Regions from separate parts of the Streptomyces sp. NPDC014801 genome, predicted to be linked through region 2. Evidence: riboswitches for the same ligand, from Rfam matches in the RefSeq annotation. Region 2 holds a riboswitch; the other holds the start of a gene.
What was found. A riboswitch is a leader RNA that binds a small molecule or an ion and turns the genes downstream of it on or off. The one in region 2 is predicted to bind glycine.
Positions count from the first base shown of each region.

Region 1: another riboswitch for glycine. It lies ahead of gcvT (glycine cleavage system aminomethyltransferase GcvT); the one in region 2 lies ahead of gcvP (aminomethyl-transferring glycine dehydrogenase).

Region 1 is NZ_JBIBXG010000013.1:89,188-93,593, reverse strand. It holds gene ACF1AL_RS29915 (enhanced serine sensitivity protein SseB) at 1-534, opposite strand, end outside; gene ACF1AL_RS29910 (AAA family ATPase) at 596-1,261, opposite strand; glycine riboswitch at 1,430-1,525, shown strand; gene gcvT (glycine cleavage system aminomethyltransferase GcvT) at 1,677-2,795, shown strand; gene gcvH (glycine cleavage system protein GcvH) at 2,951-3,328, shown strand; gene glyA (serine hydroxymethyltransferase) at 3,347-4,406, shown strand, end outside.
Region 2 is NZ_JBIBXG010000002.1:651,605-656,010, forward strand. It holds gene gcvP (aminomethyl-transferring glycine dehydrogenase) at 1-1,819, opposite strand, end outside; glycine riboswitch at 1,995-2,090, opposite strand; gene ACF1AL_RS06705 (PRC-barrel domain-containing protein) at 2,203-2,574, shown strand; gene ACF1AL_RS06710 (DNA polymerase IV) at 2,846-4,406, opposite strand, start outside.

The sequences.
Region 1 (4,406 bases), on a different contig from region 2:
GAACTCGGCGGAGGCGGCGGCGAGGAAGTCGACGGGGTCGTCCTGCCAGTCCGGCTCGAACAGCCGGACCCGGCCGCCGCTCGCGGGGCCGTCCAGCGGGGTGCGCCCGGCCCGGCACAGCTCGGCCACCGCCTCGGGCGGCAGCGGGACGCCGACCACGCCGCCCGGGTTCACCGCGATGCCGACCTGCGCGGGCAGGCCGCGGGCGAACTCCACGGCGGGCGCCACGGTGTACGACATGTGGGAGCCGGCGACCTGGCGGAACTGCTCCTCGGAGCTGAAGACGGGGACGTAGGCCTGGCCGGCGATCTCGGTGGTGGGCAGGTCGAGGGGGCCGCTGTGCGGGCCGCCGCCGTTGGGCAGCGGCACCCACAGGAAGCTGCGGCCGAGGACCTCCACGATCCGGCCGCCGGCCCCCGGCACGCCGAGGGAGGCCGACAGCACCTCCTCCAGCTCGTTGCCGGGCCATCCGCCGTGCGGGTGGGGGTGCGCCTGGGCCGGGAAGTCCGCCGGAAGATCGGCCGGGAAGTCCATCTCTCCACCATCTGCTTCGAACCGCTGCTGCTGTGGCTGAAAAGGCTAACCGCACGGCCGTTCAGCGTGTGAAGGCGATCCGGCGCAGGGCGTCCGCGGCGTCCCGGTCGAGGACGACGGCCGAGGCGCAGCCCGGGGGCAGCTCGCCGCGCCCGACGGCCGCGAGGAGCCGGGCGGTGGCGCGGCGGTGGCGGCGGAAGGCGTAACGGGAGACGCCGCGGCCGCGCTCGCGCTGGCCGCTCAGCGCGGTGTGCGGGGGCACGTCGAGCAGGAGCAGGTGCAGGGTGCCGCCGCGGCGGCGGGCCGCGCGGGCGAGCCAGGCGCGCACCCAGCGCTGGGTGCCGCAGTCGTGCACGACGACGCCCTCCTCGCCGCGCAGCGCGCGCCGCAGCCCGGCGTAGTGGGCGAGGCGGACCAGGGGGCGGTAGAGCGCGTAGGGCAGCAGGCGGGGCACGCGCGCGTCGAAGCGGTCCCGGGTGTCCTGGGAGTCGACGCGGACGCCGGGCACGGCGCGCCGCATCAGCGTGGACTTGCCGCTGCCGGGCAGCCCGGTGACGACGACCACGTCGCGGGGGCCGAAGAGCAGGGCGTGCGGGCCGTGGCCGGCGCGCTCGCGCAGGTCCCGCACCACGGGTGCGGGCCGTGCCGTGAGCGCGGGCGCGGCGGGCTGCCGGGGCAGCGCGAGGCCCGAGGTCGTCGCGTACGCCGTCGTCCTGTCCACCGTCATCGTCCTCCCCTGGGGTCAGGTAGGGCCTGCCCACCTAACGTAAAGAGAAGGTAATGCGGGATGCTCGCGTTTTCGTGTGCGTACCGCCACAACCCGGTTACAGATGCGGCCTGCCGGAAACGGGCGCGGGCATGCAATGATGAGCGCGCCAACTGCATACCGGCCGTTTGAATCCGCGCGGGAGAGTTCCCAGCCCGAGGCTGGGGCGCCGAAGGAGCAAGTCCCTCCCTTGAATCTCTCAGGCCCCGTTACCGCGCGGGCGAGGCACATCTGAAAAGCGGGCCGCCCATCCCGGCGGTCCCACCCAAGGTGCAAGCCAGGACCGCTCGAGTGGTCAGGGCGAACCTCTCAGGTTCCGATGACAGATGGGGAGGAACTTCCTCGCCTGTCCTGCCCCCTGGGAGACGACCGACCGATGAGCAGTACCGAACTCCGTCACACCGCGCTCGATGCCGTGCATCGCTCGCTCGGCGCCACGATGACCGACTTCGCCGGCTGGGACATGCCGCTGCGCTACGGCTCCGAGCGCGACGAGCACAACGCCGTCCGCACGAAGGCCGGGCTCTTCGACCTCTCCCACATGGGCGAGATCACCGTCACCGGCCCGCAGGCCGCCGCCCTGCTGGACTACGCGCTGGTGGGCAACATCGGCGCCGTCAAGACCGGCCGCGCCCGCTACACCATGATCTGCCAGGCCGACGGCGGCATCCTGGACGACCTGATCGTCTACCGGCTCGCCGAGACCGAGTACATGGTCGTCGCCAACGCCTCCAACGCACAGGTCGTCCTCGACGCGCTGACCGAGCGCGCCGCGGGCTTCGACGCCGAGGTGCGCGACGACCGGGACGCGTACGCGCTGCTCGCCGTGCAGGGCCCCGAGTCGCCGGGCATCCTGGCGAGCCTCACCGACGCCGACCTGGACGGCCTGAAGTACTACGCCGGGCTGCCCGGCACCGTGGCCGGGGTGCCCGCGCTGATCGCGCGCACCGGCTACACCGGCGAGGACGGCTTCGAGCTGTTCGTGAAGCCGGAGCACGCGGTGGAACTGTGGCAGGCGCTGACCAAGGCCGGAGAGGCCGCGGGCCTGGTGCCGTGCGGGCTGTCCTGCCGGGACACCCTGCGCCTGGAGGCGGGCATGCCGCTCTACGGACACGAGCTGACCGCCGAGCTCACCCCCTTCGACGCCGGGCTGGGCCGCGTGGTCAAGTTCGACAAGGAGGGCGACTTCGTCGGGCGCGAGGCGCTCGCCGCGGCCGCCGAGCGCGCCGCGGACAACCCGCCGCGCGTCCTGGTCGGCCTGGTCGCCGAGGGCCGCCGGGTCCCGCGCGCCGGGTACCAGGTCGTCGCCGAGGGCCGGGTCGTCGGCGAGGTGACCTCCGGCGCCCCCTCCCCCACCCTGGGCAAGCCGATCGCCATGGCCTACGTGGACGCGGCGCACGCCGCGCCCGGCACGCCCGGCGTCGGCGTCGACATTCGGGGCAGCCACGAGCCGTACGCGGTGGTGGCACTGCCGTTCTACAAGCGCCAGAAGTGACACTGTCGTAAGGCCCGCGCCCGTGACCCCGTCGTGGGCCCGCGCCGCGACGCGTCCGCCCTGGACGTGACATGGGGCACATCGCCGCAGGTCACGTACGTCTTCAGCAGTCCCCCATTCATCAGCACTCCCGCGCGTACAGGAGAATTCAGGCCATGAGCAACCCCCAGCAGCTGCGTTACAGCAAGGAGCACGAGTGGCTGTCGGCCGCCGAGGACGGCGTGTCGACGGTCGGCATCACGGAGCACGCCGCGAACGCGCTCGGTGACGTCGTGTTCGTCCAGCTCCCGGAGGTCGGCGACACGGTGACCGCGGGCGAGACCTGCGGCGAGCTGGAGTCGACCAAGTCCGTCTCCGACCTGTACTCCCCCGTGACCGGTGAGATCACCGAGGTCAACGAGGACGTCGTCAACGACCCGTCCCTGGTGAACTCGGCCCCCTTCGAGGGCGGCTGGCTGTTCAAGGTGCGCGTCTCCGACGAGCCGGCCGACCTGCTGTCCGCCGACGAGTACGACGCCCACATCGCCGGCTGAGAGGTCGTCCACGCCACCATGTCTTCCCTGAACACGCCCCTGCACGAGCTCGACCCGGACGTGGCCGCCGCGGTCGACGCCGAGCTGCAGCGCCAGCAGTCCACCCTGGAGATGATCGCCTCCGAGAACTTCGCGCCCCTGGCGGTTCTCGAGGCGCAGGGCTCGGTGCTGACCAACAAGTACGCCGAGGGCTACCCCGGCCGCCGCTACTACGGCGGCTGCGAGCACGTCGACGTCACCGAGCAGATCGCGATCGACCGGGTCAAGGAGCTGTTCGGCGCCGAGTACGCCAACGTGCAGCCCCACTCCGGCGCCTCCGCCAACCAGGCCGCGCTGTTCGCGCTCGCCCAGCCCGGGGACACCATCCTCGGCCTGAACCTGGCGCACGGCGGCCACCTCACCCACGGGATGCGGCTGAACTTCTCCGGCAAGCAGTTCGAGGTCGTCCCGTACCACGTCGGCGACGACGGCCTGATCGACATGGCCGAGGTCGAGCGGCTCGCCAAGGAGCACCGCCCCAAGGTGATCATCGCCGGCTGGTCGGCGTACCCGCGCCAGCTGGACTTCGCCGAGTTCCGCCGGATCGCCGACGAGGTCGAGGCCTACCTGTGGGTCGACATGGCGCACTTCGCCGGTCTGGTCGCGGCCGGGCTGCACCCGAACCCGGTGCCGTTCGCGGACGTCGTGACCTCCACCACGCACAAGACCCTCGGCGGCCCGCGCGGCGGCATCATCCTGGCCAAGCAGGACTTCGCCAAGAAGCTGAACTCCTCCGTCTTCCCGGGCTTCCAGGGCGGTCCCCTGGAGCACGTGATCGCGGCCAAGGCGGTCTCCTTCAAGCTGGCGGCCACCGAGGAGTTCAAGGAGCGCCAGCGTCGTACGCTGGAGGGCGCCCGCATCCTCGCCGAGCGGCTGACCTCGCCGGACGCCCGTGAGGCGGGCGTGAACGTCCTGACCGGCGGCACCGATGTGCACCTGGTCCTGGTCGACCTGCGCGAGTCCGAGCTGGACGGACAGCAGGCGGAGGACCGCCTCCACGAGGTGGGCATCACGGTCAACCGCAACGCGGTCCCGAACG
Region 2 (4,406 bases):
CGTGCGCCGAGGAGGGGATGAGGCAGACGGTGCGCTGGTCGTCGCCGTTGGCGCGGTGGTAGCCGCGCACGGCCAGCAGACCGGCGAGCTCGCCCTGCGAACCGGCGTTGGGCTGCAGGGAGACCTTGTCGTAGCCGGTGACCTCGGCGAGACGGTCCTCCAGCTCGTGGATGAGCGTGAGGTAGCCCTCGGCCTGCTCGGCGGGCGCGAAGGGGTGCAGCTGGCCGAACTCGGGCCAGGTGACCGGCTCCATCTCGGTGGTCGCGTTGAGCTTCATCGTGCAGGAGCCCAGCGGGATCATGCCGCGGTCGAGCGCGTAGTCACGGTCGGACAGCTTGCGCAGGTAGCGCAGCATCGCCGTCTCGGAGCGGTGCTGGTGGAAGACCGGGTGGGTCAGGTAGGCGTCGGTGCGCAGCAGGTCCTGCGGCAGCGCCTCACCGGCGACGGCGTGCAGGGCCTCGACGTCGCCCTCGACACCGAAGGCGTTCCACACGGCGGTGAGCTGTTCGCGGGTGGTGGTCTCGTCACAGGCGATCGAGACGTGGTCGGCGTCCGCGCGGTACAGGTTGACCCCGTTGTCCCGGGCGGCGGCCACGACCTCGTCGGCCCGGCCGGGCACGCGCACGGTCAGGGTGTCGAAGTAGGAGCCGTGCACCACCTCGGCGCCGCCGGCCTTCAGGCCCTCGGCCAGGATCGCGGCGTAGCGGTGCGTGCGCTGCGCGATCCCCTTGAGGCCGTCGGGACCGTGGTAGACGGCATACATGCCGGCCATCACCGCGAGCAGCACCTGGGCGGTGCAGATGTTGCTGGTGGCCTTCTCACGGCGGATGTGCTGCTCGCGCGTCTGCAGCGCCAGGCGGTAGGCCTTGTTGCCGTCCGCGTCCACGGACACGCCCACGAGCCGCCCGGGCAGGCTGCGCGCGAACTTCTCGTGGACGGCCATGTAGCCGGCGTGCGGGCCGCCGAAGCCCATCGGCACGCCGAACCGCTGGGTGGTGCCGACCGCGATGTCCGCGCCCAGTTCGCCCGGCGACTTCAGCAGGGTCAGCGCCAGCAGGTCGGCGGCGACCGTCACGAGCGCGCCGAGCTCGTGCGCCTGGTCGATGACCGGCTTGATGTCGCGTACGGCACCGGAGGCGCCCGGGTACTGGATCAGCACGCCGTTGATCTCACGGGCGGCGATGTCGGCCGGGATGCCCTCGCTCAGGTCGGCGACGACGACCTCGACACCGGTCGGCTCGGCGCGGGTCTCGATCACGGCGATGGTCTGCGGCAGCGCGTCCGCGTCGACCAGGAACAGGCCCTTCTTGTTCTTGCCCATGCGCCGGGACAGCGCCATCGCCTCGGCCGCGGCCGTGCCCTCGTCGAGCAGGGAGGCGCCGGAGGTGGGCAGACCGGTCAGGTCGGCGACCATGGTCTGGAAGTTCAGCAGCGCCTCGAGGCGGCCCTGGGAGATCTCCGGCTGGTAGGGCGTGTACGCCGTGTACCAGGCCGGGTTCTCCATGACGTTGCGCAGGATGACCGGCGGGGTGAACGTGCCGTAGTAGCCGAGGCCGATCATCGACCCGAGGACCTGGTTGCGGTCGGCCAGCGAACGCAGCTCGGCGAGCACCTCGGCCTCGCTGCGGGCGCCCGGCAGGTCCAGGGCGTCGGCGTTCTTGATCACATCCGGCACCGCGGCGGCGGTGAGCTCGTCCAGCGAGCCGTACCCGACCTGGGCGAGCATCTTGGCCCGCGCCTCGTGGTCGGGGCCGATGTGACGCTGCTCGAAGGGGATCCCCTGCTCGAGCTCGGCGAGCGGAATGCGGTGGGCGGTCATTGCGGAGGCCTCCTGGTCTGACGCGACCTTCGTGGGGCACCACGGCGCGGGTACCCGGACGGCCTCCCCCTCTGTCATCTCGACCTGAGAGCTTCACCGGAGCGCCCGAGGGCACCCGGCTTTCACCGTCGGTGAGAGCGGGAGCCGTGACGCCCGCCCTGCTTTCCAGAGTGACCTCGTCCGTGCGGTACGTGGGCCTGAGAGATTCCGGGGAGGATTTGCTCCTTCGGCGCCTCCGATGGTGTCTGGAGGACTCTCCCGCACGGGGTCAGCAGCCGTTGTCAGCCTACCAGCGAGGTCAACGCCGGGCCTTCGAGTGGCCGCCGTCTCGATTGTGCTCTTTTGTAGTGCTTACGGATGTGTTGCGACCAAGTGGAGGGCCCGTGCAGACCGAGATCGATCCGCGCAACCTGATCGGCCGCAAGGCGTTCGACCGCAACGGCGTCAAGATCGGTACCGTCGACGAGGTCTACCTCGACGACGCCACGGGCGTACCGGAATGGGCCGCCATACGAACGGGCCTGTTCAGCAGGGACGCGTTCGTCCCGCTGGAGCCGAGCGAGCTGGTCGAGGGCGCGCTGCACGTCCCCTTCGACCGGGCCCTGATCAAGGACGCCCCGGACTTCGGGGTGGGCCGCCATCTCTCCCCCGAGCAGGAGCTCCAGCTCTACCACCACTACGGTCTCGACATCGCCGCACCGCCCCCGCTCCAGGACCGCGACTTCGGCAAGGTGGCCGGCACGGACGAGCCCTGACCCCACCGGAACCCGACCGTCACCCCCACCGGAACCCAAGCTTCCGCGGAACCCCGGCCTCCCCCTGCCGCGCCCCTGGCTCCGCTACGGCGACCACGCGAGCGCGGCAGCGTCCGGAACCCGAGCCTCCCTCCGCCGGGAAGGCCGGCTCGGGCCAGCGTTTCGGGCGGCGCGGACGGAGGCCGTGCGAAGGAGGACGCCGCCCGGAGGAGGACGCCGTCCGACACGGCCCGGCCGGCGCGCCCCAGTGCGTCGGCCCGGATGCCGTCCCTCACCACGGCGGCGCCCCGAGCACCGCGCCGTCGGCCTGGCCCGTCGGACCACCCGCCGGCGCAGGGGGACCATCGCCCGCCTGTTCCGCCCGTACCGGCGGGTCCAACCGCTCCGCGACTGTCCCCTCGTCCCGCACCAGGGAGTCCGGCCCCCCTGACGCCGCCGAGGCCGGTCCCCCCGACTCCGCCCCGGAAGCCACCCCCTCCGCTTCCCACGCGCCCTCGGCGCTCTGGGCGCTCTCCTCCCCCGGTCTTCGCCGCACCAGCGGCAACGGCTCCGCCGGCTCCAGATCCGGATCGTCCGTGCGGAACGTGCGCACCCGGCCGGGCGGTGAGTCCGGCGTCTCGAAGCGGACCGTGACCCGGCCGAGGCCGCTGCCCTGGACCCAGCCGTGTCCGTACCGCGCGTGCCGCACGTCGTGCCCCGGATACCAGCGCCGCTCGGCCGGCTCCGGCTCCTGAGGGACCGGCGCCGGTCGACCGCCGCCCAGGTGACCGCCGCCGTCCTCCTCCGGCCCCTCCGGCCGTTCCAAGGCCTCGGCCCGCGCCCGCTCCCCGGCCGCCTGTGCGAACAGGTCCTCCTGCGTGTAGTCGGCGAGTCCGCTGACGCCCACGCCGAGCAGCCGCACCCCGCCCGTGGTGTCCACCGCGTCCAGCAGCCGCAGCGCCGCCTCGCGGACCACCGCGGGGTCGTCCGTGGGCCCGCGCAGCGTCTCCGACCGGGTCAGCGTCGAGAAGTCGTAGCGCCGCACCTTCAGCACGATGGTCCGCCCGGACAGCCCGGCGCCGCGCAGCCGCCGCACGCACCGGTCGGCCAGCCGCTGCACCTCCAGGCCGATCCGCAGCCGGTCGTGGATGTCCACGTCGTAGGTGTCCTCGACGGAGACGGACTTGGCCTCCCGCTCGGCGACCACGGGCCGGTCGTCGTGTGCCAGTGCCATCGCGTACAGCCCGTGTCCATGGGCCTTGCCCAGCAGCCGCACCAGCTCGTCCTCACCGGCCTCCACGATCTCGTCGACCGTGGTGATGCCGGCCCGGCGCAGATGGTCACCGGTCGCCGGGCCGACGCCGGGCAGCGTCCGCACCGACATCGGTCCGAGCAGCGCCCGCTCGGTGCCCGGCTCGATCAGCACCAGGCCGTCCGGCTTGGCCTGCTCGGAGGCGATCTTGGCGAGCATCTTGGAGGCGGCGAGCCCCACCGACCCGGTCAGTCCGGTGACCTCCCGGATGTCCGCGCGCAGCTTCAGCCCCGCCCGCTGCGCGGAATCGCTGTCCCAGGCGACCCCACCGGCCTCCAGGTCCACGAACGCCTCGTCCAGGCTCAGCGGCTCCACCAGAGGGGACAGCGCCCGCAGCAGCGTCATCACCTGGTCGCTGATCGCCCGGTAGAAGCCGAAACGGGGGGTGAGGTACGCGGCGTTCGGCGCCAGCCGGCGCGCCTGAGCCGTGGGCATCGCGGAATGGACCCCGAAGACCCGCGCCTCGTAGGAGGCGGTGGCCACCACCCCGCGCGGCCCGAGCCCGCCCACGACGACGGCTTTTCCCCGCAGGCTGGGCTTG